2 regions of the Pseudoalteromonas sp. SR41-1 genome follow, and region 2 is predicted to be linked to the other one. Evidence: riboswitches for the same ligand, from Rfam matches in the RefSeq annotation. Region 2 holds a riboswitch; the other holds the start of a gene.
What was found. A riboswitch is a leader RNA that binds a small molecule or an ion and turns the genes downstream of it on or off. The one in region 2 is predicted to bind cobalamin.

Region 1 (16,023 bases), on a different contig from region 2:
GCTAGAAACAGATATTCCTAAAGAGCCAAAACCAGAGCCACTTACAGAAGCGCAGTTCCGTTGGTTACATAACCAAGATGCTATGGCTACTGAAAAACTAGCTGAAGGTATTCGCTCTTTTGCTGATGCACAAGAACAACTAGAAGCGCGTTTTAAAGCAATGTAATTTGCTATAATCGTGTTTTAGAAAACGTCGCAATAGCGGCGTTTTTTTATGCCTAAAATAGGCTACTTCTCTATTTAACCTTCATATAATCTTCGTATAAACCTTCATCAATTAATCACACTTATGTAACATAACTGTCACTTTTTTATTCTATTTTACCTAGGCCTGTGGTATAGGTATTCTTGAGGTCAATAAAATCAATAGGAGAAGTTCATGGATAGCCTAAACGATATATTAGAGATATTAGAAGGACCAGATACAACAAGAAAAACCTCTCAGAAAAATAAAAAAAGAAAATGGCGTGAAATAGAAGCAATAAAAGACAAACAGCGCCTACGTAAAGAACTACAAGAACTAGACTACTTTACAGACAGTATTGCAATTGATGAGCTCGATTTTTAATTCAATACGCCCCAACTAAACAAAAAGGCTTCCAGAATCTGGAAGCCTTTTTTAATGATTTAAACAATTTGAGTTCTTTAGAATAAATTAGATTTGCCAGTTAATTGGCTTATTTTTTTTGGCTTGCAATAACTCATTCGTTTGTGAGAAATGCTTACAACCAAAAAAGCCTCTATGCGCCGAAAGCGGCGATGGGTGCGGCCCTTTTAAAATATGATGGCGAGCGCTATCTATGTCTTTACCTTTTTTTTGTGCATGTGCCCCCCATAAAATAAATACCACACCTTCGCAGTGCTTATTAATATGGGCAATTACATTATCGGTAAATAGCTCCCATCCTAAATGCTTATGTGAATGCGCTTGCCCTTGCTCAACGGTCAATACTGTATTGAGTAAAAACACGCCCTGATCTGCCCAGCTTTGCAGGTAACCATGCTCAGGAATAATAAACCCGCTGATATCGACAGCTAACTCTTTGTACATATTTTTAAGCGACGGTGGCAGTTTTTTTACATCAGGCAATACCGAAAAACACAAGCCATGCGCTTGCCCTTCCCCGTGGTATGGGTCTTGTCCTAAAATTACAACGCGGATGTCATTAAGTGCGGTGGCATCAAAAGCACTAAATACTTGAGCTTCAGGCGGGTAAACAGCAACACCTTCATTGCGGCGATTAGCCACATACTCTAACGTTTGCTGCATGTAAGGTTGCTGTAATTCACTTTCTAAAAATGTAGCCCAATTGCTCATTGCGTACTCTTAATCTGTTTACGTGATGCGTCTATTTTAACACACATATCCGCGAGTCCATCTAGCATGCGCGGGGTAAAACGATGTAATAAATCGGCATTTACGCTAATAAATTGATCATTTTTAACTGCCGGTACTTCTGGCCACTTTTGCCAATTAACAACCGGCTGTGGTGTTTTTGATTTTTCATCAGGGATAATAATAACTTGTGGCTTAGTAACAATAACATTTTCGATACTAATTTGCGGATAATCTGTAACGCTATCGGCAAATACATTACTTACATGGCATGTTTCAATCAGCTGATTTATCCATGTGTTTTTACCTACCGTCATCATGGGCTCAGCCCATAACTGATAAAATCCGGTAATATTTTTTTTATCTTGCTGGCTTTTAATAATCGCGTTTAGTTTTTGTGTAAATGCGCTTGCCGCTTGTTGGCTTTGCTCAATATTCCCTGTAAATTCACCAAAAGTAAGTAACTCGTCGGCTACACCAGCGATTGTGACGGGGTTACTCAAATACACTTTTATACCTAAACGCTCTATTTGGGCTAAATCTTCGCTTTGATTTCCGCTTTTCCACGCAATAACTAAATCAGGTTTAAGCGCTAACACTTTTTCAAGCGAGATGCCGTAATAACCCCCTATGCGCTCAATACTTTGGGCTTCACTTGGGTAGTCGGCGTAATCAACCGTGCCCACAATATTATCGCCCGCCCCTATGGCAAATAGGTTTTCGACAATGTGCGGTGCAAGCGCGATTATTCGCAGTTTTTTAGAATCATTAGCCAGCTCTGCAAGTGCACTGCCCGATACACAAAAAAGCAGCACCCCAATAAAAAACGCTTTAAACATTAGTAATCAAACCCTTCGAGCGCTTTTATGCCTGAGTCGAATGCATGTTTTACATTACGCACTTCACTTACTGTGTCGGCAAGGTCGGTTAAAGTACGATGTGCTGCACGCCCTGTAATAATAACTGACTGCATGGGTGGGCGGTTATTAAGGGCTGTTACTACTTCATCTAAATCAACGTAGCCGTAAGTCACCATATACGTAAGCTCATCAAGTAATACTAAATCAATACTGCTATCAGCAAGCATACGTTTTGACTCTTGCCATGTTGCTTGGGCGGCTGCAGTATCGGCTTCTTTATTTTGCGTATCCCAAGTAAAACCGGTGTTCATTACAACAAACTCAACACCTGCACTTTGTAATAAATTACGCTCGCCACATTCCCACGTACCTTTAATATATTGGCAAACGGCTGCTTTTTTACCATGTCCAACGCAGCGTGCTACAACGCCAAAGCCTGAGGTTGATTTACCTTTACCATTACCGGTAATTACCTGAAAAATACCTTTTACATCTTGTGCGGCGGCAACACGTGCATCCACTTGTTCTTTTACTTTTTGTTGGCGCTGCTTATGCTTATCGTTGTTTTGTTCAGTCATTATTGTGCCCTTCATAAATCGAGATAATTTGCTGTATGTTTAAATGCGTTTCGCACATGGTTGCTAATCGTTCTAACTGCTGCTCGCGGTGAGCGGCAATACTAATTGGGTTAATTGAGGCGCTTGGTTTTACCCATTTTAAAATTTGCGATGTAGCATCGGCTTCATCAAATAAGCCATGTAAATAAGTGCCCGCAATGGCGTTATCATCGCTAATAAAGCCATCAAACGTAAAGCCATGTGGGTGGCTTTCATCAAAGGTTAAAAATGGCTTATTAAGCGCCGCACCTTGGCTAATCCCTGCATGTATTTCGTAACCACTACAGGGTGTTGATTGGTTATTTAAAAGCAGTGTAGCGGTTATTGTAGTTAATACTTTTTGTGTTGTTAGCGTGGTTTCAAAATCGCACAGAGCAAGCCCATTTACTTGCTTTAATGATGACTCAATACCCTCGGGATCGTTAAGCGTATTGCCCAGCATTTGCATGCCGCCACAAATGCCAAGTACTTTACCACCATAGCGTAAGTGGCGTTTAATTTGAGTCTCCCAGCCTTCATTTTTCAAAAAGGTTAAATCGCCCAGCACGTTTTTACTGCCTGGAAGAATTATCAGATCAACGTCTGGGATCGTTTGCGTATGGCGCACGTAATTTATACTAATGTTTGGGTGCAAACGCAGTGCGTCAAAATCGGTGTGGTTACTAATGTGGGGTACAAGCAGCACTGCAATATTAATTGTGGCGTTAGTTACGTTATTATCAATTGCGACGGCGTCTTCAGCATCAAGCGCAAGGTCGTGTAAATAAGGTAATACGCCAAGTACGGGTTTGTTTGTGTATTCTTCAAGCCAATCAAGCCCGCCTTGCAGCAAACCTATATCGCCTCTAAAGCGGTTTATAACAAAACCCTTTACGCGCGCTTGTTCTGACTCGCTTAACAACGCAAGCGTACCTACCAAGTGTGCAAATACGCCGCCTTTATCAATATCAGCAATTATAATTACTGGGCAATCTACCTCTTCGGCGTAGCCCATATTAGCAATATCGTTTTCACGCAGATTTATTTCAGCAGGGCTCCCAGCCCCTTCAACAAGGAGTAATTCAAAGCGTTTAGCTAAGCGGTTATGTGAAGTAATTACTGCATCCATCGCCACTTTTTTATAGTCGTGATATTTGCCCGCTTCCATATTACTAACGGCTTTTCCGTGAATAATTACTTGTGCGCCCGTGTCGCTATTAGGCTTAAGTAATATAGGGTTAAAGTCTATTTCTGGCTCTACTTTAGCTGCTATTGCTTGCAAAGCTTGCGCACGACCAATTTCGCCGCCATCTTTTGTTACTGCGCTATTAAGTGCCATATTTTGTGGTTTAAAAGGCGCAACCTTTACCCCTCGCTTAGCAAACACCCTGCAAAGGGCAGCAACTAAAGTGCTTTTACCAGCATCTGATGTAGTGCCTTGCACCATTAAGGTTTTCATGGAATTACACCCTTCGCTTTCTAAAAAACAATAGACTCAAAAAGAACACGCTACCAATAGCTGCAGTAATAACACCTACGGGCAGTTCTTGGTTTTTCAGCAATGAGCGCGAAAGTACATCAACCCACACCATAAATGTACCGCCCACCAAGCTGGTTACCAGTAAGCCAGCGATGGTGCCTTGGGATATAAAAAAGCGCACAATATGCGGCACCATTAATCCTACAAACCCAATACCACCACACATAGCCACCAGCACAGCGGTAATTAATGAGCTTAAAACCAGCATAAGTATTCTAAAGCGCTGAACCCTCACACCTAATGTAATTGCGCTTTCATCGCCCAGTAACATAGCATTTAGCTGCCTTCTAAAGCTCAGCATTACAAACGTACACAATGTAATTACCAATAAAGGCAACCAAAGCGTAGCCCACTGCGCACGCGAAAAGCTGCCCAGTGTCCAAAATAAAATAGCGGCTACCGCCTGAGGGTCGCTCCAATAAAGCAGCAAGCTGGTAAATGCACTAAATAAAAACGACAGAGCAACACCAGCTAATAACATTGATTCTACCTGTGCACTTTGCTGCCTACCTGCAATAAGTATTAATAAACTCATAGCGAGTAAGCTACCTAATAACGCTGCTGCCGATAACATAAAACCTGCGCTAATACCTGCAAATGCCATAAGTAACACCACGCCAAATGAGGCACCCGACGATATACCAAATAAGTAAGGATCGGCTAAAGGGTTACGCGTTACCGTTTGTAAAATAAGCCCCGCAATTGCTAAGCCAGAGCCGGCTAAAAAGGCGAGTAATGTGCGTGGCATTCTTAGTTCAAAAATAATACGCGAATTAAAAGACGCATCATTTGAGAGTAAAAAGCTATTAAATACATCTTGAAGTGAGGTCTCTGCTGCGCCAAAACTAAGTGCTGCAAATAAGCTAAATAAAGCAGCTGCAGCACTGATAAATAGCGCAAGTGATTGGCGAGTATTAACTGCGATCATATTATTCGTAACCATAAAAGTAAGTGATATGAGGGATGCTATTTCCCGACTCCGATATTTGCGGGTGGTTATTTACTTGAGCGCAGACACCAAAAACGTCGCCTAGCATGTTTTCGGTTAATACCTCACTTGGCGTGCCTGTATGTGTAATTTCACCATTTTTAATAACCACTAGTTCATCGCACATTGCAGAAGCTAAGTTTAAATCGTGAAACGATGCAAACACCGTTACACCCAACGATTTAGCAAGCTCCATTACCTGTATTTGGTATTTAACATCTAAATGGCTAGTTGGTTCGTCCATTATTAACAACTGAGGTTGCTGAACTATGGCGCGGGCTATCAAGGCACGTTGCTTTTCACCACCCGAAAGTGACTCAAAGCTTTGATCGATATGATCTGCCAACCCTACAGTGTTGATAGCTTGGGTAATTTTTTGTTTATCAATGTTAGTTACTGAGCTAAATAGCGATTTATGAGGCGTTAGCCCAAGTGCAATAACATCAAATACGCTTAAGTTAAATTGCGACGGGGTTTCTTGTAAAACAACCGCTACTTTTTTTGCGTACTCATCGCTTTTTAGCTGCCAAATATCGGTGTTGTTAAACTCTACAACGCCATCACTGGGTTTATTAAAACGATATAAACAACGCAATAAGCTCGATTTACCTGCGCCATTAGGTCCAATTAAACCAACAAATTTACCTTCGTGTATTGTAAGGTTTATTTTTTTGAGGATCGTTTTATTGCCAATACCCCACGATACGTTTTTAACGTTTAGTAATGGTATATTTAATGGCGTTTGAGTGTGCAATAGTCAGTCCTAGACGGGATTAAACTCACTAAAATGCGATAAAAATACTAATGCACTACAAGAAAAAATGAGTAAACCCGCTCGTTAAAAGAATTTATACCAATTGCACTAAATTAGTGATTTATTATAGCGACAAAGAAATAGCTTAATAACAAAGCGGAAATTATGACATATACTTGTTCTATATGAATAATTTTTAACGAAGTTAGTAAGTTATTTAATTCGCTAGAAAGATCATGTTTTTAATAAAATTGGTATTATACCATTTGTATCTGACTTAAAGCTTTGCGCTAATTACAGTTGCGGGAACAGTCGAGGACTCGCACCTCATTCCAAATGAAGCTCTATTATGGGCGGCTAAGTAAATAATTTAAAGCAAAAAAAACCGCACTCAAAAGAGCGCGGTTAAAAAGGGAGTGTTTTAACTAATTTAGCGAATAGTTAAAACTTGTATTCCATACCTAAGCCTACGTAGTCTTGGTCAACGTTGTTGTCCATGTCGAAGCTTGAGTAAAAGCCAAATACTTTAATGTTTTTATTTAATTTGTGATCAAGACCAACTGATATTGCTGACTTATCGTCGCTGTCGTCAAAGTCCATGTCTTGGTATTGCAATTTAAATGTGTTGTTACCCATGCTGTAAGCTGCATTTAATAGATAACCATCCGCTTCTGCGCTGCCGTCAACTTTTTCTTGTGTTTGGTACATTGCACCTAACTTAAAGTTTTCAACTTTACCTTGGATTGACGCGCGTAATACATCGTAGCCATTTACTTCACTATCGGCTGCGATAGAGGCATATACTGCGCTCTTTTTAAGTGCCACGTCACCGTAAGTAACCGCCATTGAGTAACCGTTATCAGCGTCTACATCATCTTCAGCTACAAAAGTAGCAAGTACTTTAAAACCTTCGTATGAGTTTGATGAATAACTAACAGTATTCCCTAAACGGTTTTCACCTTTAAATACATTTTTAATATCGCCTTCAAGGTCGTTAAACAAGTCTAACTTACCTTGAGATTGTTTAAGCGCAGTATCGTTACGACCAATAACCACTTGGCCAAACGCACCTTTTAAACCAACGTATTGGTTACGCGCAGAAATATTGTCGTCGTTATCGCCTTTTGAATCAGCATCAGACACATCAACTTGAAACTCAAACTTATATACCGCTTCTAAACTATCATTTATTTTTTCAGAACCTTTAACACCAAGACGAGATGCATTACTTTTTATCTCAGTAAAAGATCCTTCGCCGTCATCAGATGATTGCACTGTTACATTCGCTTTACCGTAAATGTCTACATCGGCAAGTGCATTAAAAGATAAACCACTTAATAGTGCTAAGCATAAGCTCGATTTTACAAATTTCATGTTATTTCCTTGGATAATCACAAAAGACTAATTTTTAAAACTGCTGCATTTTGTCACCGCTAAATGACAGTAATATTACAATGGAAATATTAATGTCTTTTTTTATTAATAAAAATGCATTAAATTTGAAATCAAAATAACATGAAAGCCTAATAAACGGCCGAACTTACTTACTTTTCTTTAATGACAAGCTTGGGGTCATTTGCGATAGTAAATTAACTAAGGTTTCTATTAACTCTTTTTGCTCGTTGTCTCTGTGATACGCTATAAACACGTCTCGCGAGGTATTTTCTACATCTTTAACATGAAACAGTTCACCTTTTTCTAAATGCCCTTCTACCAATACTTGAGGTATAAATGCACTGCCGCCACATTGCAGTATTAAATCAAGTGCAATACGTCCTGTGCTGGTTCTAAAATAAGGCGGTGTTTTACCGGTAAACTGACGCGCATGCCAAAGTGAAAAAGTAGTTCCCCAATCAACATATACATACTGATTATCAAAAAAGTTTTCGTTCGTTGCAGTGTCGTATCCGCTTACGGGAATGATTGGCAACTCACAGATTCGCTCTACCACTAGCTCGTCTACTTTTGGTGGATCAAACAATATTGCCAAATCAAGCGTGCGTTCTAATAACAGCCGAGTGCTTTCTTGTTGTGCTTTAACTTCTGCGACTAATGACACGCCCGGCATCGCCGATACAATATTTGTTATACCAAACTGTAAAAAAGCATCCCAAATATTAGGCGTTCCTGCTAAGCTAATTTGCTTATGCATATTATCGGCAAGCGCAACATCCACTTTGGCGCGTTGCATGCCCGTAATAATCATTTGTGCATGGGGTAATAAGCGCTCGCCAGGTGCTGTAAGTTGAATGTTATTACGCTGGCGAATAAACAAATTAACACCAAGCCCTTGCTCTAATTGGCGAATTCTAAAGCTCACTGCAGACTGCGTAATATAAAGGTTTTCGGCCGCTTTACCAAAGTGACGCGTACGCACTACCTCAACGAATGTTTTTAATAAATCGATATCCAATTTTTTATCCTCACGATAAAAATAATTTGTTTAATAAATTGCCAAACTTGCATCATACTCCAGCTAATTACTAAGGTATGAGGATAAAGCTATGAGCAATAACATTTCATTACTACGCCAAGCATTTGTTAGCCAACGTCAATTTTATGATGATCAAAACTTTCCACGAGGCTTTAGCCGCAGCGGAAACTTCACCTTATTAGAAGCCAGCATACTTGAACAACACGGAGTTGTTTTAAAAGGCTTATACAGTAAAACAATTGAGCCGCAAAACGAACACCAAGAACAGTTTGTAGCAGTCGTAACTGGCTCACAAGAACCTACCAACCCAATCGAACGAGCTTGGGTAAAATACTTAAAACTAACGACCTGCAAAACTAAGTTTCATACTTTATTTGGCCGTTCAAAAATGTCGAGCCCGGCGCCGATTAGCCAAGAGTATTATTCAGAAGCGGATAATCTGTAAGTATTTAAGTTATTTGCTTTTTTGCGTTTTAACAGTTACAACTTGTATAAGCAAATATTTTTGCAAAATATATATAGGGTTGTTCCGTGACGCGAAAAATACTAATAGTTGAAGATACACCTGCCATGGCGCGAGTGCAAAAGCACATCGCGCTTAAGGCTGGTTATGAAGTTGATATAGCTGAGTCATTAGCGCAAACAAAAGAGCTTATAAGTAAAAATAGCTATTTTTGCGCTGTAGTTGACTTTATATTACCTGATGCCCCATTAGGTGAGGCTGTACCTTGTACTATTAATGCAGACATTCCAACTATTGTAATGACGGGCAATATTGATAAAAAAACTCGCGACACTGTAGAAAAATACCCAATCATCGATTACATCATTAAAGAAAATAAACAAGCTTATCAGTACCTCGAAAAACAGTTACAGCGCCTGCCTCGCAACGAAAATGTAAAAGTACTCGTTGTTGACGACTCTAAATCGACCCGACGATACATTTGTAGTTTATTAGTGCGCCATAAGTATCAAATTATTGAAGCGCAAGACGGACAAGAAGCGTTAAACCTCCTTGAAGCTTCACCTGATATTTCAGTTATTATTACTGATAATGAAATGCCCAACATGAATGGCGATGAACTATGTAGCGAGATTCGCCGCTTATATAGCAATGATGAAAAGGCTATTATTGGTATTTCGGGTTCTGACTCTGTAGGGCTTTCTAGTTTATTTTTAAAAAATGGCGCAAACGATTATTTGCACAAACCTTTTAATAGCGAAGAGTTTTACTGCAGGCTTAGTCAAAACGTCGATATGTTAGACCTTATAGCCACCATAAGGCGACAAGCCAACACAGATTATTTAACTAATTTACCAAATCGTCGTTACTTTTTTGAAGAAGCTGAAAAATCATTAAAGCAAATAAAACATACTAAAGGTGACGGTGCTTTAGCTATGCTTGATATTGATCACTTTAAATCAATTAACGATACATACGGACACGATGTTGGCGACGAAGTATTAAAAGGACTCTCTATTTGCTTCAGTAAATACTTTAAAAAGCACTTAGTAGCGCGCTTAGGTGGTGAAGAGTTTGCAGTTTATTTTATAGATGCAGATAAACAAGAAGCCCTTAAACGCCTTGAAGGCTTTAGGTATTTTATAGAAATGAATAGCCAAGAGTTTAGTAAAGCTAAAATAAAATTCACCATTTCTATTGGCTTTGCAAACGGGCCTGTTTATCAAATTGATGAACTTTTAAAACAGGCCGACTTAAAGCTTTACGACGCTAAAGAATCTGGTCGTAATAAAGTAGTTAGTTAACCATTTTATTAGTTAATTATACTTCTGCGGCTGTAATAGCCGCTTTTTTACGTTTGCGTGATTGATGGTAAGAGTCCCAACTAAAAATAGCCAGTGCACTCCAAATACATGCAAATGTTACTACACGCTCTGCATCAAACACTTCACCATAAAACACCACAGCTAGTATAAACATTAAGCTTGGCCCAATGTATTGAAAAAAGCCAAGTGTAGTATATTGCAAACGCTTAGCTGCACCGGTAAAACACAGCAGTGGTAATGTAGTTACAATACCTGCACTAATCAGTAGTACATTAGTATGCCAATCATTAGCTGGCAGGCTTGATGTTGCTGTAGGCACCATTAACCACCAATAAATAAGTGCGACAGGCAGTAATATAAGTGCTTCGAGTAAAATGCCAGGCAAGGCTTCAACCGGTAACTTTTTACGTAATAAACCATAAAGTGCAAATGATATAGCCAGTGAAAAGGCAACTACCGGAAACGAGCCAAAACTAATTAGCTGCAGCACTACACCGCTAAAGGCAAGGGCTACTGCTACGCCTTGGAACTTACGCAGGCGTTCGCCTAAAAAAAGCATACCCAGTAATACATTTAAAAGAGGATTTATGTAATAGCCCAAGCTTGCATCAAGCATGTGGTTATTATTTATAGCCCATATAAATAAACCCCAATTAAACCCAAGCAGTGCAGAGGTGATAACAAGCATAAGCAAAAGCTTAGGTTGAACGATAATGCGTTTAATTTTACCCCAATACCGTAAAACACTTACTACCAATACTAAAAACACAACCGACCAAATAACCCGATGCATTAAAATTTCAAAAGCAGAAACATGCTGAATCAACTTAAAGTATATTGGCGCAAGGCCCCACATTAAAAAAGCAAGACAAGCAAAAATAGCACCTTTACGCTGCTCAGTATCAATCGACATAATACACACTTAGTGATTTAAAAGGCCGCTAGTTTACTTGCCATACGCGTTTTATCCAACTAAATACGTGCCGGTTCCAAAAGCAATTTGAACAGACTGTTCGTTATGTAATTCCATTCTGCATACACATACTTTATTACCTGAACGAATAAGTGTTGCGCTGGCAGTAAAGCTCTCTCCTTTACCAGGGCGCAAATAATCAGTACGTAAGTCGATAGTCCCAAGCGTGGCTAATTTTGTTTGCACGCTTGTAATATCTAAATCGGTGAGTTTATCAATTACACTTGCTGCAGCGAGCATACCGCCTACATTATCAAGTACGGCTGAAATAACACCACCATGGAGTATTTTTTGCGCAGGATTACCAATTAGTACATCCTGCCACGGGAACGTAATTTTGGCCTGTTCAGGGCTTAACGACTCAACCGATATTTGTAAAAACTGGTTAAACGGCATGCCATTTACAAATAACGCGCCCACTTGTTCAATTAACATTTCTTTATTCATTATTATTCTCTATGTCAAAACAGGTAAGATGAGTAAAACATACATAGTGTAAAACTACGAGACTCCACTTAAATAATTTATCAAGTAACTCAGCTAAAGACATCTCACTAAAAAACCACTAAAATACCCGCCAATGAATACATCAACTCCACCTTCTAGCACCCTTGTGCGTAAACCCGAAACTGTCCTCAAACAAGTGTTTGGCTACAGTGTATTTCGCGACGGTCAAAAAGCAGTTATTGATGCCGCTATTAACGGTCAAGACTCGCTTGTATTGCTTCCTACTGGCGGCGGAAAATCGGTGTGCTACCAAATCCCTGCTTTAGTACTCGAAGGCGTAACCATTGTTATATCTCCGCTTATATCGCTAATGCAAGATCAGGTAACGCAACTGCAAGCTCTTGGGGTAAAAGCCGCTTACGTTAATAACAGCTTAGCACGAGAAGAACAGCAATTGGTGTATCAACAGCTTCATCAGGGGCAAATTAAGCTCTTATATGTGGCGCCTGAAAAAGTATTACAACACGAATTTTTAGAGCGTTTATCGCATTTAAATGTGAGTTTATTTGCTATTGACGAAGCGCACTGTGTGTCGCATTGGGGTCATGACTTTAGACCTCATTACTTTCGCTTAAACGAATTAAAGCAACGTTTTGCACATGTCCCAATGATGGCATTAACCGCCACCGCCGATAAAGCCACACGGTTTGATATAGTTGAGCAATTAAAACTACAACAGCCTTATATTCATACTGGCAGCTTTGATCGCCCCAATATTCGTTACACCATAGAAGAAAAATTTAAACCTATGGTGCAATTGCTTCGCTACCTAAAGGAGCAAAAAAGCCAAAGCGGTATCATTTATTGCACCAGCCGTAAACGCGTAGACGACATTGCTGAAAAGCTTGCAGATGCAGGACTAAACGCTGCCGCTTATCATGCTGGTATGAGTAACGAGCAACGACAATTTGTACAAACCGGGTTTGCCCGTGACGATATACAAATAGTGGTCGCAACCGTTGCTTTTGGTATGGGCATAAACAAGCCTAATGTGCGTTTTGTACTGCATTACGATATTCCAAAAAGTATAGAGTCGTACTATCAAGAAACTGGTCGAGCTGGGCGAGATGGACTTGCCGCAGAAGCTATAATGTATTTTGATCCAGCTGATATTGGTCGCGTAAGGCGCTTTTTTGAAGACATAGACGACGAACAACGCCGCCGCGTAGAAGAACAACGCTTTAACGCAATGGCAAGCTTTGCCGAAGCGCAAACATGTCGTCGTCAAATATTACTTAACTACTTTAGTGAATATCAACGCGAACCTTGTGGCAACTGCGATATTTGCTTAAATCCGCCAAAAAGTTTTGATGGTACGTTAGTCGCTCAGCAAGCACTTTCGTGTGTGTACAGAGCGGGACAACGTTTTGGACTTGGTTATATTGTTGAATTACTTCGCGGTGCAAACACGAGCCGCATCCGCGATAATAATCATCATGAGTTAAGTACCTACGGCATAGGTAAAGATAAAAGCAGTGAGTTTTGGCTCAGTATTTTACGCCAACTTATTCATCAAGGCTTACTTAGCCAAGATATAACACAAGGTGCGTCACTTAGATTAACCGAAGCCGCGCGTGTAATTTTAAAAGGTGAATACGCACTGCAATTAGCCGAGCCACGCCTGCAAGCCAAACACGTTTATCAAGATAAGTTAGCGCAATTTAATTACGACAAAAAACTCTTTGCTCGCCTGCGCGCACTTCGTAAAGAACTTGCTGATGCCGACGATGTGCCACCTTATGTAGTATTTAATGATAAAACGTTAGCCGAAATGGCGCAGCTTATGCCAACAAACGACAGTGAATTTTTAAAGGTCTCAGGTGTTGGTTTTACTAAGTTAAATAAGTACGGCGGCGAATTTTTAACGGCAATTCGACATTACCTAGCTACTAATTAAGAGCATTATGACCCAAATAGAATATGACCATACACACAAATGTATTTTGATTAATCCCATTGAGCTACCAAACGATGAAGACTTTGAGCTGTGGAGTACATTATTTTTACACTCAGACGAAGTAACACTCAACGAATATTCTGCTGGCGCCGATCGACATCAAGTTCGCTTTACCTATAATCATCAAACCTTTAATTTAAACTATGAGCATTACAGCCAAAGCATCTGGATTAATGCCGAAGGTCATGAAGCTGAACACTTACTCGCCGCTTTAGCATTTTATTTAAGCTAGCTTTTAATGCCTAGCGCATAGGTCGCTGCAAACCAGCTAGCTATTAACAAAAGTGAATATGAGTAACAATTAATTAATTTCAAAATCCATACCTTTTACTTACATTATAATAACAATGATGTAAGCTGATATTACGATAGTCATTTGCTACGTAGCAGTAAGAGGTTTAATGGTGAGCAAGAAATGGATAGCACAATGTTGTATTAGTTTAACGGTTTTAAGCTTTTATGTGCCTAAAACGTTCGCACAACAATCTTCAATGAAAACTGATAACTGCCTTGTAGAACAGACAGATTTAAGCACAAATAAAAACCTACGCCGAGAAGTTCAAGACAAAACAACCCTCACGCACAGTAACAGTAACGCAAAAATAGCCTCAATAAAGCTCAAGCAACTTAATGTATTTAATACTGAGCTTGAAGAGGAAAATAATGCACTATTTCGATTTGCTAACCGTGCTCATATTCAAACTGAGCCCGATGTAATCAATAACCTTTTATTATTCTCCCCTGGTGACAAGTACGACGCTAAAAAGCTCGCAGAATCTGAGCGTTTACTTCGTAAAGAAAGCTATTTATATGATGCACAAATTAATGCAACCGAAAACTGCGACGGCGACGTTAATGTAGAAGTGGTTACCCGTGATTTATGGACACTTTTACCAGAAGTGAACTTTAGTCGAAGCGGTGGAGAAAACAAATCGAGTATAGGTTTTAGAGAATCTAACCTGCTTGGGTGGGGTAAGCGTCTTTCTTTTTCGCGCACGACTGACAGCGATCGCAGCGGTTATTTATTTGTTTACGACGATCCTAATATTTTATCTACTCGCTACCGAGGCCGTTTAGAGTACGCCGATAACAGCGACGGCAAGCGCCATTTGCTTGAGCTAACCTATCCATTTTACGCAATTGACACCCCCTTTAGTTACGGTATTTTAAGCTATTCTGAGCAACGCGAAGAGTCATTATATAAACGCGGCGAAGAGTTTAGCGAATTTGATCAAACTACCGACTTAAACCGTGTATTTATAGGACACTCTAAAGCGCTTAATAATAATTGGACCCAGCGACTAACGTTAGGCTATACCGACGAGCAGCATACCTTTGAAGCTATAGACACCACATTTGCACCACTTGCCGATGACAGAAGCTTAAGTTATCCCTTTATAAGCGGCCATTGGTTTGAAGATAACTACATAAAAGTACGCAACTTCGACAGTATATCTCGCACTGAGGATTTAAATTTAGGTTGGAATATTAAAAGCTTAATTGGCTATTCAGATGAGTCCTTAAGTAATGACGACAGCCGCGCGGTGTATTCTTTTAACTTCAAAAAAGCCCACTTTACTAACGATAATACTTTATGGCGTTTTAGTGCTGATATTGATGGCTATTGGAATAAAGAACAGAAAAAACTCGAAAACTTTATGGCCACCAGCCAAGTACAATATTATTTAAATACCAGTGAAGACCAATCTTGGTATGTTAAAGCCCGCGTGCAATACGCCAAAAACCTGACTGCTGATCAACAGCTTACTTTAGGTGGCGAAACAGGCCTGCGTGGTTACCCGATGGATTATCAACATGGCGATCGCAGCTTTTTAGTTAATTTAGAAAAGCGCTATTACTGGGAGTACGATTTACTACAACTATTTAAAGTGGGTGGCGCAGCTTTTGTAGATGTAGGCAGAGCATGGTTTAACAATGAAGATAACGGTGAAAATGCACATGTATTGAAAAATGTAGGCGTTGGTCTGCGTTTGGCACCGAGTCGCGCAAACTCAGGAACCATGATCCACATTGATATTGCCGCCCCTGTTGATAGCTACGACGATGTAGACTCAGTCCAGTGGCTAGTAAGCGTTAAAAACACTTTTTAAATAATACAAACACGTTAAACTAATACCAATTGCATTAAATTGTTATGAAAGTTCAGGACCTAATGTGGAAATAATAGAAGTTTTAGAATTGTTTGCATCACAATATAAGTTAGTTGTAACTATAATCGCTATTTTGGTTTTCCCTCTTCTATTAAAAATAACCAAAAAACTACTCGAAA
Region 2 (16,023 bases):
TAAATAAAGATGATGATGCATTTAATCATTTAACGGCTTACCTAGATTCGCTATTTGAGCTGATGTGGCGCTATCATTTTTTTTACGACAATCTCGGTGATATTCTCTCTAGAGATGCTGATTTAAAACAAGCTTATATTGATTTTCAACTAGAATTACTAGAGCAAGTTCGTAAAATTATTTTAGGACTTCGCGACAGTGAAATGATTGCTATTGATGAGCAGGATGTCATTGATTTAGCACATACACTAAAGTTAACGGTTAGTTTTTGGACGCCTTATATTAAAGCCCGTAGGCCAAGTGGTACGCTTGCTGAGCAAGATATATATCATGGTATTTTAAAAGTACTTACATTATTTAGAGCGTACAGTACCGATAAGAGCATTGATAAAATGAACCTGCTACGCGAAAAATATACTGAATTAGCACAACAAGCCCCAACTGTTGTTTAGCCTTTGCTCTTGGTTGTTTCCTAGGCGCTGAATTTTTTGCTATAATCCCGCGCCAAATGCCTGGGAGCGCGAATTCCCGCAGTCTAAGAGTGAACTATGCTTAAATTTATCGTCAAACTACATCCTGAAATAGCCATTAAAAGCCGTTCGGTCCGTAAACGCTTTACTAAAGTGTTAGAAAATAACATTAAAATTGTATTGCGACGTGTTGACGAAAAAGTACAAGTAAGAAATAACTGGGATAACATTTCAGTTGTTACGAAACTTGAAGACGCACAAGTTCGTCTTGATTTTATCGATAGCCTTAAACGCATCCCTGGCATTGTTCAATTTATTGAAGTAACCGAAACACAATTCGAAACTCTTGATGATATCTACCAAAAAACAATAGCGTTAGTTGGTCATACAATTGTAGGTAAAACCTTTTGTGTTCGTGCAAAGCGTATAGGTCAACACGACTTTACCTCAACTGATTTAGAGCGTTATGTTGGTGGTGGATTAAATCAACATATCGAAGGCGCAAGCGTAAAGCTTAGCCGCCCAGAAGTAACAATACGCTTAGAAGTAAAAGATGATAAAGCTTACATTGTTTCGCAAACACATTTTGGTATGGCTGGTTTTCCGCTGCCAACGCAAGAAGATGTGCTTTCGCTTATGTCGGGTGGTTTTGACTCTGGCGTAGCAAGTTACCAAATGATTCGTAAAGGCGCGCGCACACACTTCTTATTCTTTAACCTTGGTGGCGCAGCCCACGAAATTGGCGTTAAGCAAGCAAGTTACTATTTATGGAAAAAATACAGCTCTACGCATAAAGTTAAATTTGTAACGGTTGATTTTGAACCTGTTGTTGCTGAAATATTAGAAAACGTTGAAAACAGCCAAATGGGTGTTGTACTTAAACGTATGATGATGCGCGCGGGAAGTGTAATTGCCGAAAAGTTAAACATTCAGGCACTTGTCACTGGTGAAAGTATTGGCCAAGTATCTAGTCAAACATTAGCGAATTTAAGCGTGATTGACCGTGTTACTGAAACGCTTATCTTACGTCCGCTTATTCAACACGATAAGCAAGAAATTATTAATATTGCTCGCCAAATTGGTACAGCCGAAATGGCAGAAACAATGCCTGAATACTGTGGTGTTATTTCTAAAAAGCCAACGGTTAAAGCCAAAATAGACGTTATTCTTGGTGAGGAAGAAAAATTCGACTTTGATGTGCTTGATACTGTTGTAAATAATGCACGTATAATGGACGTGCGTGATATTGATGTAGAAGCTAAGCAAGAACTTAAAGAAGCTGAGTCGGTTGCTGATTTACCTATAGGCTCTGTAGTAGTTGATATTCGCTCTCCTGAGGAAGAAGAAGCTGCACCCTTAGAAATTGATGGTATTGAAGTGGTGCATTTACCGTTCTTTCGTCTGGCGACTAAGTTTGGTGATTTACCAAAAGACACTGACTATTATTTATATTGTGATAGAGGTGTAATGAGCCAACTACAGGCACTTATGCTGCACGAACAGGGCTTTGAAACTGTAAAAGTTTATCGTCCGTAAAGTAAAAAACTTATATAAGCGTGGTTTATACCACGCTTTTTTTTGCCTGAATTTTAGCAAGTAACTCATCATTGTAAGGTGTTGGAATACCGTGGAGTTTACCTTGTTGGCTAATATAGCCACATATAGCTGATATTTCAGTTTCTCTGCTATGCGCTACGTCTTGCTGCATTGAAGAGTAATTGTCAGACGTTAGTTCCATTATTTTATAAGCAGTGTTAAGTGCTTTAATTAATGGAATATTAAGCCCTTGTACCTTTGCTATATTGCATGCTTCAGTGAGTGCATTAAAAATTATAGCGTTGTACTTAGGCGCGCGTAATTCACCATTTTTTACATTATTTAAAGCGCTTAATGGGTTAATGGCAATATTTACGAGTAGTTTTTCAAAGCGAAGCTGCTGAATGTTATTAGTAAACTTTAGGTTGGGTATTACTTTAAAAATATCAGCTATTGGCGCACTATTTTGAAGAGCTAATTCATTACAAGCACCAATAACGCTTTGCCCTTCACCAGTGTGCTGCACAATGTATTGGTTTGATTTAAAGCCCGCTATGCTTGTAGTTAAAAAGTAGAGCGCTTGGTGAGTGCTTAGTTGGCTATTTACCTCATCAACATTACCCATTCCATTATGCGAAAGTACAACAGTGCAATGATTTGGTAAAAGTAGCTTTATTTGTGAAAATGCATCAAGTACTTGAAAGGCTTTAACGGTAAATAAAACAACATCAAATTCAGCTGCTTTATTTAGCTGATTTAATGAAATAAATTGTGCGTCAATTTTTTTAGATGCGCTTTTACCTCGACTATAAAAGCGGGTATTTGTTGGGCTCTTGCGAGTTAAAACACTGACATTATGCGACGCGCTTAGAAAATGGCTAAGTAACAAGCCAATAGCACCATCGCCAACAATTAAAATATTAGCCATATGGATTCTTTTTTCGAGGTGTAAAAATTACTCTAAGTAAAAAGTAGCTTGCAGCACCTGCAAAATCAGCAAAAAAATCACCGAGTGATGCTTGCCTATATGGAAGTGCATCTTGCATTATTTCTATAGAAGCGCCATAACCAGCCAATAAAAGTATTTGCGCATATAGAGGAAGCTTAAACGCTTTATCCATTATTATGGCTAGTATAAAAAAAATCCCAAAATGGGCGACTTTATCAACATGAGGAAATAAATTTACAACGCCACCTTTTACTTCTTTGGCAAATAAAAAGGTAAAAGCTACTATGCTGATTAAAAAAATTGCTTGATAAACACGCCTTGTCACGACAAATCCTAAAATCGCTTAAAAAAGAAACTGGATTATATCAAACTAAATTAGTATCGCACCTGAACAAGATGCAGAAAAATGTAAATATTTATAATTTTAGCGTTATAATTGCGACATAAAATTAAGATTAAATAGTTAGGAGCAAACCAATGCCTTCATTTGATATTGTATCTGAAGTAGAAATGAACGAAGCTAAAAACGCAGTTGATAATGCAAATCGTGAGCTAGAGACCCGCTTTGACTTTAGAGGGGTTGATGCATCTATTGAGCTAAATGATAAAACAATTAAGCTTAAAGCTGAAGCAGACTCTCAGGTTATGCAATTATTTGATATTTTAGCAAGCAAGATATCTAAGCGTGGTATGGATGTATCAAGCTTGGAACTTCAAGATATTAGCCGCGCAGGTAAAAATGTTTTTCGTAATGTGGGCTTAAAACAGGGCATCGAAAAAGATATGGCTAAAAAAGTAGTTAAAGCCATTAAAGACTCTAAAGTTAAAGTTCAAGCTGCTATTCAAGGCGAAGAAGTACGTGTAACGGGTAAAAAACGTGACGATCTTCAAGAGGCTATGCAAGTAGTACGCAGCGCTGAACTAGGTCAGCCTTTTCAGTTTAAAAACTTTCGCGACTAATTTATAAACTGTTTTTAATAAAAATGCTTTAATTTGTCTATATTTGCAGACAGATTAAAGCTACTTAATTTTTTACAACTTTCCCACCTTATCCTCTCGTAGTTCTGCATGTATTAATCCACCTTTTGATATTTAAGCTATTATATTTAATTGAATATAATAAAAATTTCACTCTAGAAGGTATTAAAATGAGACCCCATCAATTATTTCTGTTATTTGTTTTGCTTATATTTACCAAGCCAAGCTTATCAAAGCCAGTTGATATTGATGTATTGGTCGAAGATGGCTACTTTCCGATTATTATTAACGCGCAAAAAAAGCAGGGCTTTGCTCCTGAGTTTATTAATATTTTAAACGACGCACAGGAGGAATTTAACTTTATACTTATTTCTTTACCTGTAAAAAGGCTTACTTTGTCTGTTGAAAAAAATAACTTCGACGTTTTATTTTTAATGGCAATGCAATGGCTGCCAAAAACAACGCAGAAAAACATTGAAAAAACTGAATTTTATACCATCACCAAAAACGAGCTTTATACACTCAAAGAGAATGCATCAGAACAAACTTATTTTGACAATCTGGACAAATTAACCAAAGTTGGGGTTTTAGGGTACTCGTATCAATTTGCAGGATTTAATACAAATGCCGAATACTTGAGAGAAGAGCACCAGGTAAGCCTTACAATCGATGAATTCAATGTAGTTAAAATGCTGCTATTAAGGCGCGCTGAAGTCGGGGTTTTAAACAGTATTGCTTATCAGTATTTTAAAAAGCAGAATATCTTAAATATGGATTTACTATTTAAGAGTGACGTACCAGATGCAGTGTATGAAACACATTTTTTGATTAACTCACAATCAAATAAAATATCTAGTCGCAAAATGGATGAAATATTAAATTTACCTACTACACAAATGCAACTTCAGAAGCTACTTGATAAGTACGGTATTCCTTCAAGCTATAATAATACAGCACTGAACTGAAATAGCTTTTAGCTATATAGACGTCCATTGACATTTGTAAACAAAATGCTCACAATGACGGCATATTTTCAAGGTGCTTGCTAGCCACTTCATGTAATGATTTTTTTAGCAGGATAATCGGGAAGTTGGTGCGTTTTCATGATGACTACAAGCCCAACACTGCCCCCGCAACGGTAGAGTATTGCATGTTTTTATGTGCTTACTGAGTCCGGAGACCGGCCTTGATGCAATCTTACTTACTTAAATCTTTGCGGTGGGCAAAGGTAGGGGATCTCATGTTAAACAAAACAACTCTAGGCGTTGCAATTTCTGCTGCGCTTTCATTTTCTGTGTCTGGTGCAGAGCAATCAATTGAAAAAATAACCGTTACAGCTAATAAGTTTGAGCAATCAATTAACGACGTTTTAGTGAGTGTAAATGTTATTGAACGTGCTGAAATAGAAGCTAGTAACGTACGCGATTTACCTACACTTTTAAGCACGCGAGTGGGTTTTCAAGTTAATCCAAACGGTGGTTTTGGTCAAAATACAGGTGTGTCACTTCGTGGTACAGGCTCTGGCGATACGTTGATTTTAATTGACGGTGTACGTACAGGCTCAGCAACACTTGGTCAAAAAGCACTAAATAATGTCCCTTTAAATAGTATTGAACGCATAGAAATTATTAAAGGCTCTCGCGCGGCTGTTTATGGCTCTGATGCACTCGCTGGTGTTATTAATATTATTACGCGTGAGTCAGATAACTTATCCCTAAGCGCTACATTTGGTTCTGACTCTTATCAAAATTATCAAGTTGCAGGCTCTGTAAAATCAGATGATATAACAACAGCATTTAACGCAGGCTTTGAAAAAACAGATAACTTTGATGTACTGCAAGGCGTAGCACCTGATGAAGATGGCTATGAAAATAAAAACCTTGGGTTTAAAGTAAACTACACCGATGCACATTACGGCGACTTTAAGTTATTAGGCCAATACAGTGAAGGTTATGCAGATTACGACAGTAGCTTTAGCCCAGCAGATAGTACGATTGAACGAGATGACTTTAAAAACTATCAACTTTCTGCAGGTTGGAGCAAAAACTACACTAACCAAACGCATAGTATTGATTTAGCGCTTTCAACAGATGATTCAGACAATACATATGTCGATTTTTCAGTTGGGCCAACAACAAGTACCTTTATAACTAAACGCACACAAATTGATTATAACGGCCAGTACCTGTCATCTAATGAACTTAACATTAGTGGTGGTATTAATTGGTACAACGATGATGTGTCGCATAGTTCGCAACCATTTGTTGAAGACAGCCGCGATGTACTTGCTGTGTTTGTAGGTGCTTACTATGATGCAGATAAAGTACTGGCTAATTTAACTGTTCGCCAAGATGATGATGAGCAATTTGGCGACGAAACAACGTATACAGCCGCTGCAGGTTATCATTTATCTGAAGATGCAACATTTCGTATAAGCCAAAGTACTGGCTTTAAAGCTCCTACATTTAACGATTTATATTATCCACTTTATGGTAACCCTGATTTACAACCTGAAAAATCAGTAAACCGTGAGTTAGGTTTGAGTGTAGATTTTGATATCGCGCAAGTTGATATTGCAATATTTAGAAACGATATAGAAGATAAGATTGATTACGATGCAAACTTTGCATTGGCTAATATCGATGAAGCACGTTACGAAGGGGTTGAATTTAGCTTATCTCAGCAGTTTTTTGGTTTTGATAGCAACCTTAACTTTGCTTACTTAAGCGCTGAAGACGAAGAAACGGGCGCAGAGTTGCGTAATGTTGCTAAACGTACTTTTAACTGGGAACTTGCAAAACAGTTTGGTGCTTTTGATGCAAGCTTAGACATGCAATACCGTAGCGACCGACAAGGTGCTGTGACGCGCTTAGGCTCTTATACACTCTGGAACCTAGCGGGTAATTATCAAGTAAATGAACATATTGAAGTTTCACTTCGTGTAGAAAACTTATTTGATAAAGAATATAACGCTGTTGATTCAAACACTGATTTTACAACGGGTGAAGTGTATTACTACAACACGCCAGAGCGTCGCTTTTTTGCAGGCGCAAGCTACCAGTTTTAACGGTATTTATTAATATTAAAAAGCCCGACTTATGTCGGGCTTTTTAATGTGTAGCTAAGTTTAACTACTAAAATTAGCTAGTCAGCTAAGAACTCTTTAAATACGGTTTCAAACTTGTGTAACTTAGGTGCTATTAAAATACTACAGTAACCCTGCTGTGGGTTTTCGTTATAGTAATCTTGATGATAATGCTCTGCTGGATAATACGTAGTGGCAGGGCTGACTTCTGTCACAATTGGCTCAGCGACATGGCTTTGCAGTTGAGCTATCATTTCGTTGGTTTGCTTAAGTTGAGCTTCATCGTGATAGTAAACCACACTTCTATATTGTGTGCCTATATCGTTACCTTGGCGATTCAATTGTGTTGCATCATGCAGTGTGAAAAACATTGCTAAGAGTGTTTCAAAGCTAACTACAGTCGCGTCAAATTCAATTTTAACAACCTCAGCGTGACCGGTTGTGCCTGAGCATACAGAATCATATGTTGGGTTATTTGTTTCACCGCCGGTGTAGCCAGAGCTTACGGTTAGTACGCCATTTACACGTCTAAATGCAGCATCTATACACCAAAAACAGCCGCCACCAAATGTTGCTACTTGCGTTGTTGAGCTCATAAGTATTCCTAAAATGTATATGGGGTTTAAAGGCGAGCATAAATTGTATGCGCCGCAACAACAAGGTTACGGCGCAATTAAGAGGCTAGATCTCTTCGAAAGGTTTTTCAGCGGCTTGTTTGTCTAATTTTTGCTGTAAAAATTCAGGTGATTGAGTGTTACGTGCAAGTGCATAATATGCAGCAGGTACAACAAAAAGAGTTAGTAGGGTCGATACAATAACCCCAGTAAACACGACTACACCTATCACCATACGGCTTTCAGCGCCCGGACCTGAAGCAAGTACTAAAGGTACCGAACTCATAACCGTAGTCAGCGAGGTCATAATAATAGGGCGCAAACGCTGAGTTGCTGCTTGCAAAATAGCTTCACTAAATTCAACGCCTTTATCGCGTAGTTGGTTAGTAAATTCTACAATCAAAATACCGTTTTTAGCACTTAGCCCTATGAGCATGACAATACCTATTTGGCTGTAAATATTTAAGGTAAGTCCTGTAGCCCAAAGTCCGAACATAGCGCCCATTAAACCAAGTGGTACGGTAAGCATGATGACGAACGGATGCATAAAGCTTTCAAACTGTGCTGCCAGTACTAAAAAGGTAACAGTGAGTGCAAGTATAAATACGTAGGTCATCGCTGATGCGCCTTCGTAATAAAGCTGCGACTCGCCTTTGTAATCTACGGCGCCATCTATATCGTTTTCTTGCGCGGCTACTTCGTTTAAAAAGTTAAGCGCTTGCTCAAGCGTATAACCGTCGGCTAAGTTGGCGCTTAATGTAATTGCGCGCATACGGTTGTATCGGTTTAAGCGCGATGCGGTTGCTTCTTCTTTTAAGCTGATAAGGCTATCAAGTGGAACTAGTTCACCGCTTCGTGATTTAAGATATATATTTGAAATGTCAGTAGGGTTAGTAAAGTCTTCTTTAGTCCCTTTTAAAATTACATCGTATTCTTCACCACGGTCAATAAAGGTTGTAACACGGCGCTGGCCAAGCATTGTTTCAAGTGTACGGCCTACATCAGATACAGAAACGCCTAAATCAGCGGCCTTGTTTTTATCTATGCTGACTAAAAACTGCGGGAAGGTTTCTTTATAATCATGATCGATTCTTACTAAACCTGGGTTTTGTTCGGCACGCTTAATTATACGGTCACGCCAATCGGCAAGTTGTGCATAATCATTACCTTGCAATACAAACTCAATAGGGCGAGATGAACCACCACCGCCAATACCACGGCGCATAATGGCAAATGCACGAACATCGGTAACTTCTTGCATTTTACCGCTTATTTCGTCCATTACTTCCCATGTTGAGCGTTTGCGTTTATCCCAATCGGCCATACCAACAATAGCAACACCGCCGCTGCCACCCCAGCCAGGTACTCGAACAAGTACGCGACTTAGCTCACCTGCTTGCGAGTAAGGCATTAAGCGTTCTTCAATTTTAGCCATATTAGCGGCGTTATTTTCATAACTTGCGCCCTCAGGGCCGCTCATCATAATAAAGAACGTGCCACGGTCTTCTTTTGGCGTTAGCTCAGAGGGGACTTGTAAAAACAACGAGTAACTAACAAAGCCCGCTAATAATAGGCTCACCATTAAACCCCATTTACGGGTTATGTTGGTGGAGAGTGAATTACGGTAACTTACTTCAATTTTAGTAAACTGGCGGTCCATCCATTGGCTAAATTTATTTGGTTTGTCTGATACTTTAAGTACTTTAGAACACAAGGCTGGTGCGAGAGTCAGCGCTGTAACACTTGAGAAAAATACGGCAGCACTTACCGCCATTGCAAACTCAGTAAATAATGCCCCTATACGGCCATCCATAAACACCAATGGCACAAACACCGATATTAGTACAAGCGTGGTTGCGACAATGGCAAAACCAACTTCACGCGCGCCTCTATATGCAGCTAGTAATGGCGGCTCACCCAGTTCAATACGACGGTGAATGTTTTCAAGCATTACAATGGCATCATCTACTACTAAACCAATAGCCAGTACTAAGGCAAGTAAAGTGAGTAAGTTGATTGAGTAGCCCATTGCTAATAAAAACATAAAGCTACCAACAAGTGCGACCGGTACGGTAACCGCAGGAATAAGCGTTGCTCGTATATTGCCTAAAAACAAAAATATAACGAGTACGACTAAACACATAGAGATGGCAAGTGTGCTGTAAACTTCATTAATTGATTCTTTAATAAATACTGATGAATCGTAGCTGTCTTGAATTGTGGTGCCTTCAGGTAGGTTACGTTTTATTTTTTCAAGTTCACTGCGTGCGTTATCTACTACGGTAAGCGTATTTGCTTTAGCTTGTTTTACAATTCCTAGGCCAATCATGTTGCGCCCGTTACCACGAAATAAGCTTTCGTCATCGGCAGCTTCTAATTTTACGTCGGCAACTTCACCTAAACGCACTAAATAACCTTCTTCACCACGTTTAATAACAAGGTTTTTAAAATCGCGCTGATCTTTATAACTACGTGCGGTACGCACGGTAAAGTCGCGATCTATTGATTCTATTTCGCCGGCAGGTAATTCAACGTTTTCTGTACGCAGTGTATTTTCAATATCGCTCGAGGTAATGCCACGTGCAGCCATTGCTTGGCGGTTTAGCCAAATTTTCATGGCGTATTGGCGCTCACCACCAATACGCACGTTAGATACACCATCTACAACGGCTAAACGGTCAACAATAAAACGCTGTGCGTAATCAGAGAGCTGTAACGAGTCCATTGTTTCGCTGTTTAATACAAACCATGCGATTGGGCTTTCATCACTATTTGACTTAGACACTTCTGGTGGGCGTACCTGATCGGGTAAACTATCAAGTGCACGTGCTACACGTTCGCGTACATCGTTAGATGCGGCATCTATATCGCGGTTAATATCAAACTCAATGGTAATGTTTGAACGCCCATTACGACTAGATGAGTTTATACTTTTAATGCCTTCAATACCGGAAATTCGATTTTCTATTATTTGCGTTATTTTTGTTTCTATAATTTCGGCAGAAGCACCTGTGTATTCAGTGCTGATATTTACTATTGGTGTTTCAATATCAGGGTACTCACGAAGTGGCAGCATAGTAAATGCAACCAGACCAAAAGTAAGAAGCAGTAAATTAATTACTATGGCAAAAACGGGGCGTTTAACGCTAGTATCAGTAATTTTCACGTATTACCCCTTTACGCTTACTTTACTACCAGAGCGAATTTTTATTAGCCCTTCAGTAACAATTTGCTCGCCATCATTTAAACCTTCATCGATAGCAACCCAGCCATTATTTCTGCCAGCAACATGCACTTCAACCTTATTGGCTACTCCGTCTTGAATTTGAAAAACAAAGTGTTTGTCTTGTAAAGGGATAACCGCTTTTTCTGGCACCATTAAAGCTTGGTTACTGCTTAGCTCAAGTGCTGTATTTAGTAACATACCAGGGCGAAGTAATCCTGATTTATTAGCAAAACTTGCAGTTACTTCAACACTGCGTGTTACCGAATCAATACGCGAGCTAATATGCGTTACCTTGCCGTTAAATGTCTGCCCTGGGTAGGCATCGTTTTGGGTAAGTACTTTCATACCTATGTTTAATTGTGCTAAATATTTTTCAGGTACTTTGAAGTCAACTTTAATAATACTAATATCATCAAGTGTGGTGATTATTGTTGTGTTGCTTACGTAGGCGCCAACTGATATTTCACGCTTACCTAACAGGCCTGAAAATGGCGCGGTAATAGTCATTTCATTTAACTTTGTTTTAGCGCTTTCTAGTTGAGCTTCAGTGGCATCAACACGAGATAATTGTTCTTCAAGTAATGACTTTGCCGTTGATTGCGAGCGTGAAAGTTCGGTAAGGCGATCTAACTGGCGTTTTTCCTCACGTAAGTTAATACCGAGTTCTTTAACTGCAAGTTGCTCTTGTTGGCTTTGTAACTGTACTAATTTTTGTCCTTTACTGACTAAGTCGCCATCTTTAAAATATATATCTGTGACATAATCGTTTTGCGCACTTTTTATATAAATAGCTTGGTTTGCACGTGCACTACCGATGGCCTCTATCATCACTGCGTTTTCCTCAGAAGTAACAGTATGAGCCGTTACTTGGGTAGACATTTGTGATGAATCGGCTTGTTCGCCGTGGCTAGCGGGTAAATATAAATAAACGCTAAATATTAGAAGTAACGTAATAATAAATGGAAAAAGTGCTTTACCTGATTGTCTTGAGTACATTGATTTCATACCTGAAAATGAATTGTAAGTATTGTACGAAATAAGACCGTGAAAAGACGGTTATGTATCTCATAAATTTGTGCGTTAAGCGTAAAAGTAAGTAAGATTTATTCATTGTTCCTATTTTGTTGAGGAAAAAGCGGTAATGTATGAAATTTAAAACTAGCTGTAACTTATGTATAACAATAAGAAAGGTCATAATTTGGGGCATTATTATGTTTGTTTTTTATATGGTGTTTTACCGATATGGATAAATCTGACAATGTCATTAAGTTTCGGGCACAGGGCGCGCGAAACGCAATTGAGGCGATTGTTGTAGGTGCTATAGGCTTAGTCTTTATTATGTTATTTAATTTACTGAGGCCGGGTGAGATTAGCATACTTGAAATATTTTTAGTGAGCTTGTGCCTTGTGGCTATTTTTATTGGATTTTTAAAATCTCAAGAACCATACCATAGCCTTATATTGAGCGAATCTGAGCTCGTTTATTGCCACAAGTACGGAGCTTGGTGTATGCCTCATAGTAACTTTCATCACAGTGGAATACCCAAAGTAGAAGATGGCTTTGACTATTTAGAATTAAATGCGGTTGGCGTTAAGGTAAATGATATAGACGACTTTTTATCAAGCATAGCGCCTAGAATTGCAGGGAAATTATTAATAGAGCAGCGTAATTTATTTATGCAAGTTGTTCAAAAACATTGCAAAAATGGCAATTGCCCATCAGAATGGTTAATAGAAGATACACATTACACATCCCATAAAGGGATAAGCTATACTGGGCTTATAGCCATGTTTGCTAATAGAACTAAGCACCTTCAGCAGCTAACAGATTACGATTTATTATTGCCTGCCAGCGTGTTAGATAGAGATATTTGGGCATTTAGTGCTAACTTAAATAAGTGGAAGCGCGAGCCTAGTCAGTTTATAGCGTCGCAGCTTAGTAATTAAGCTACGACTGTAGGAAAGAAAAATGAGTCAAGAGAGAGCCTTTTTAAAAAGTGGTCGAAACACCATAATACATAAAGATAAAAAGCATGATTTAGTGATTGTAAACTCTGAAATTCATCCTCGAATTAAAGTAACGCAACATGGTCTGGAGCCATTTAAAGAAGAATTACCTAAAAACCGCCGTGATGCAAAAGAGCGTTATTTAGAAATGGTATATGTAAGTAGCGCTGATGTATTTGGCGAAGAAAAGCAGTTGCTGTTTATTCAAGCTCTAGACGGGCGTGAATACAAAATAGATTACAGTAAAATCGGTACGAAGTTGTTTGTACGTATTCATCAAGACACATATATGTAGTACTTTAATGGCATCTTTATTGCTAGTGATTACACTATAGTAATTATTTGACATAATAAGGTGCTGCGTATGAAAGCGTTTGCTTTAATCCCCCTCATTTCGTGTGGTTTACTGAGTGCGTGTGGAGGCGGTGGCGGTGATAGCGATAATACAGTTGTTGAAACGTCTGTTAATGCTGGAGCCGATTTACAAATTATCGAAAAATCTGAATTTACCATCACAGCACAAGGTTCCCCCGCTGATGGTACGTTTTCATGGCAACAAGTTAGTGGCCCAAGCATAGAAGGTTTCCCCCTTGAAGGCGCTGAGCAAACACTTACTGCACCTGACGTAAAAACTGATAGTGAAATAATATTAAGAGTGAGCTATCAAAGTACAGGTAGTAGCGCTGTTAGTGACGACATTTCTATTTCAGTGAGCTCTAATAACCAACTACCTCTTGCTGTTGTTACACAAACATCTCCTGAAACACTTCCCTCTGTATACAAAGATACAGTGACTTTGAGTGCCCTAGAGTCGAGCGATCCTGATGATAATGGTCAAATTGATAGTTATTTGTGGCAATTGCTATCGGGTCCTGATTTAGATATTGAGAGTTTTAATGAATCAACTCTTAGCTTTTCTCATCCATTACTTGAAAGCAACGTGAATTTATCTTGGCAGCTAACTGTCACTGATGATGAGGGTGGCGAGGCGAGCACTCAATATTCAATGACACTCAACAAAACAAATGAGTTAGTAGATGCAAATGCAGGCGCAGATCAAAATGTTGAAGAGTTTGAACAAGTAACGCTTGATGCAACAAATAGCGAAACAGTTACCGATACCTATAAGTGTAAATGGCAACAACTTACCGGTAATAGCGAAACATTAAGCAATAGCGACCAATGTACAACGACATTTTTTGCCTCAAATGTTGATACTGAGTCTACATTGAGCTTTGAAGTCACGGTAACCGACTCTAAAGGACGCACCGATACAGACTCTTTATTTGTTGATGTATCACCCAAAGCACTTGGACTCATCAACGATAGTGGTGTTGGTGAGTGTTATAACAATACTCAACGTATTAATTGTGAGAGTGATGACTTTCCAGCGCAAGATGCAGAGCTTGGACGCGATAGCTATGCAAACCGCTTAGATAAAGTTGGCAAAGGTAATTTAGCGTTTGATTACACTAAACTTAATGAGTTTGCTGATGAAGTTGGTGATGATAGTAGTGACTTTACCTGTATACGCGATAATGTTACTGGGCTTGTATGGGAGGTGAAAAGTGTGGCATCTGGCACGGTACCAAATACTTCGTTACGTGATGGTCAAAATCATTACTTTTGGGATGTAGGGAATACGACTTTTACCGATACCAGTACAGCCAATTCAACGTGTCCGGATAATACAAGTTGTGGAGTACAAAGTTATATAAACGAAGTTAATGATTTAGATTTTTGTGGTGGTACAAACTGGCGATTACCTACTTATACAGAGCTTTTGAGCTTAATTGATTACGGTAAACAAGGGCAAAGTATATTAATTGATGAGGCATTTTTTCCTAATATGCCAAGTGAAAGTGCATTAAGCCATTTACGTTACTGGACCTCACAGACAGCAGCTGATGGTACCAGTTTATCTCAAGCGTATATCATTGATATGAGTGATGGTAACGACCTTGCTTATCCAAAAGAAAATACTGCTTATGTACGTTTAGTTAGAAGTCGTTAGGAGAAAATAATGAAATTAAAATTACTCTATGCACTAGCAACTATAAGCTTGAGCTTTAATATTGCAGCGGCGCAAACGTGCTACGACGGTGCAGATACCACAACACCGACAGATAGATTTACTATAAATACAGATGGCACAGTGTCTGATAGTAAAACAGGCCTTATGTGGCAACGCTGTAGTTATGGGCAAACTTATAATACAGAGACACAACTTTGTGAAGGTTCAACACCTTCTCTTACTTGGCAAGAGGCACTACGCGGTGCTAAAAATGATACAACCGCAGATTACGATGATTGGCAAATGCCTAACATTAAAGAATTGGCGAGTATTTTAGAGCACAGTTGCACAGAGCCGAGTATTAATGAAGACGTATTTTTGGGCACTAAGCTTCAAAACTATTGGTCAAATACATCGGGTGTAAGCACGATGAGCTCAGCGTGGGTTTATCAATTTGATAGCGGGTTGAATAGCTTACATGCTAAAACCAGTAATGTGTATTTACGATTAGTGCGCTACGAAGAGTAAAATGCATACTAAGATTAGACAGACAAAAGTGCAGCCTTAAAACAGCTGCACTTTTTTGTTTTACATAAATTTACGTTATTTCAATAATAAAGCGCTTACAACGTTGTCACTCAGCGCATTTTTTTGCCATTATAGGCCGTGATTTAATTACGAAGGAACATCACGGTGTATTTAAGCTATTTTGGCCTGAACGAAAAACCTTTTTCGATTTCGCCCAACCCTCATTACTTATTTTTAAGTGAACGACATAAAGAAGCCTTAGCACACCTTACCTATGGATTAGGTGAAGACGGTGGTTTTGTATTATTAACAGGTGAAGTAGGTACAGGTAAAACTACAATTACCCGCAGTATGTTAGAGCAGCTTCCTGAAAACACTCAAGTAGCGATGATCCATAACCCAGCGCTTTCAGAGCTGGAGTTATTAGCCAGTATTTGTGATGAGCTCAATATTAGTTACGATGTTCATAATGCGACGCTTAAAAGTCTTACCGATATTATAAAAAAGCATTTAGAGACTAATAATAAATCGGGCGGGCACACTATACTTATTATTGACGAAGCACAATTACTTGCCCCTAACGTGCTTGAGCAATTACGTTTGCTGACAAATATAG

Region 1: it holds a riboswitch for cobalamin, as region 2 does, so the genes downstream of both, H5118_RS16425 (ABC transporter ATP-binding protein) here and H5118_RS02685 (TonB-dependent receptor domain-containing protein) in region 2, are expected to answer to the same signal.

The regions. Positions count from the first base shown of each region.
Region 1 covers NZ_JACJEK010000020.1:40,636-56,658, forward strand. Annotated here, with positions in the region: gene tal (transaldolase) at 1-166, shown strand, start outside; gene H5118_RS16395 (DUF3545 family protein) at 380-568, shown strand; gene ung (uracil-DNA glycosylase) at 656-1,318, opposite strand; gene H5118_RS16405 (cobalamin-binding protein) at 1,315-2,175, opposite strand; gene cobO (cob(I)yrinic acid a,c-diamide adenosyltransferase) at 2,175-2,774, opposite strand; gene H5118_RS16415 (cobyric acid synthase) at 2,767-4,251, opposite strand; gene H5118_RS16420 (iron ABC transporter permease) at 4,256-5,260, opposite strand; gene H5118_RS16425 (ABC transporter ATP-binding protein) at 5,262-6,074, opposite strand; cobalamin riboswitch at 6,320-6,454, opposite strand; gene H5118_RS16430 (porin) at 6,516-7,448, opposite strand; gene H5118_RS16435 (LysR family transcriptional regulator) at 7,615-8,487, opposite strand; gene H5118_RS16440 (DUF413 domain-containing protein) at 8,579-8,953, shown strand; gene H5118_RS16445 (response regulator) at 9,040-10,275, shown strand; gene rarD (EamA family transporter RarD) at 10,292-11,209, opposite strand; gene H5118_RS16455 (thioesterase family protein) at 11,261-11,716, opposite strand; gene recQ (DNA helicase RecQ) at 11,850-13,673, shown strand; gene H5118_RS16465 (DUF3630 family protein) at 13,681-13,965, shown strand; gene H5118_RS16470 (BamA/TamA family outer membrane protein) at 14,135-15,844, shown strand; gene H5118_RS16475 (mechanosensitive ion channel domain-containing protein) at 15,909-16,023, shown strand, end outside.
Region 2 covers NZ_JACJEK010000002.1:252,445-268,467, forward strand. Annotated here, with positions in the region: gene H5118_RS02655 (TetR/AcrR family transcriptional regulator) at 1-452, shown strand, start outside; gene thiI (tRNA uracil 4-sulfurtransferase ThiI) at 549-2,006, shown strand; gene H5118_RS02665 (ketopantoate reductase family protein) at 2,032-2,934, opposite strand; gene H5118_RS02670 (VanZ family protein) at 2,927-3,280, opposite strand; gene H5118_RS02675 (YajQ family cyclic di-GMP-binding protein) at 3,433-3,915, shown strand; gene H5118_RS02680 (hypothetical protein) at 4,104-4,898, shown strand; cobalamin riboswitch at 4,953-5,137, shown strand; gene H5118_RS02685 (TonB-dependent receptor domain-containing protein) at 5,174-7,000, shown strand; gene msrA (peptide-methionine (S)-S-oxide reductase MsrA) at 7,078-7,614, opposite strand; gene H5118_RS02695 (efflux RND transporter permease subunit) at 7,700-10,798, opposite strand; gene H5118_RS02700 (efflux RND transporter periplasmic adaptor subunit) at 10,802-11,854, opposite strand; gene H5118_RS02705 (DUF2982 domain-containing protein) at 12,101-12,805, shown strand; gene H5118_RS02710 (hypothetical protein) at 12,828-13,160, shown strand; gene H5118_RS02715 (DUF1566 domain-containing protein) at 13,230-14,879, shown strand; gene H5118_RS02720 (DUF1566 domain-containing protein) at 14,889-15,407, shown strand; gene H5118_RS02725 (ExeA family protein) at 15,573-16,023, shown strand, end outside.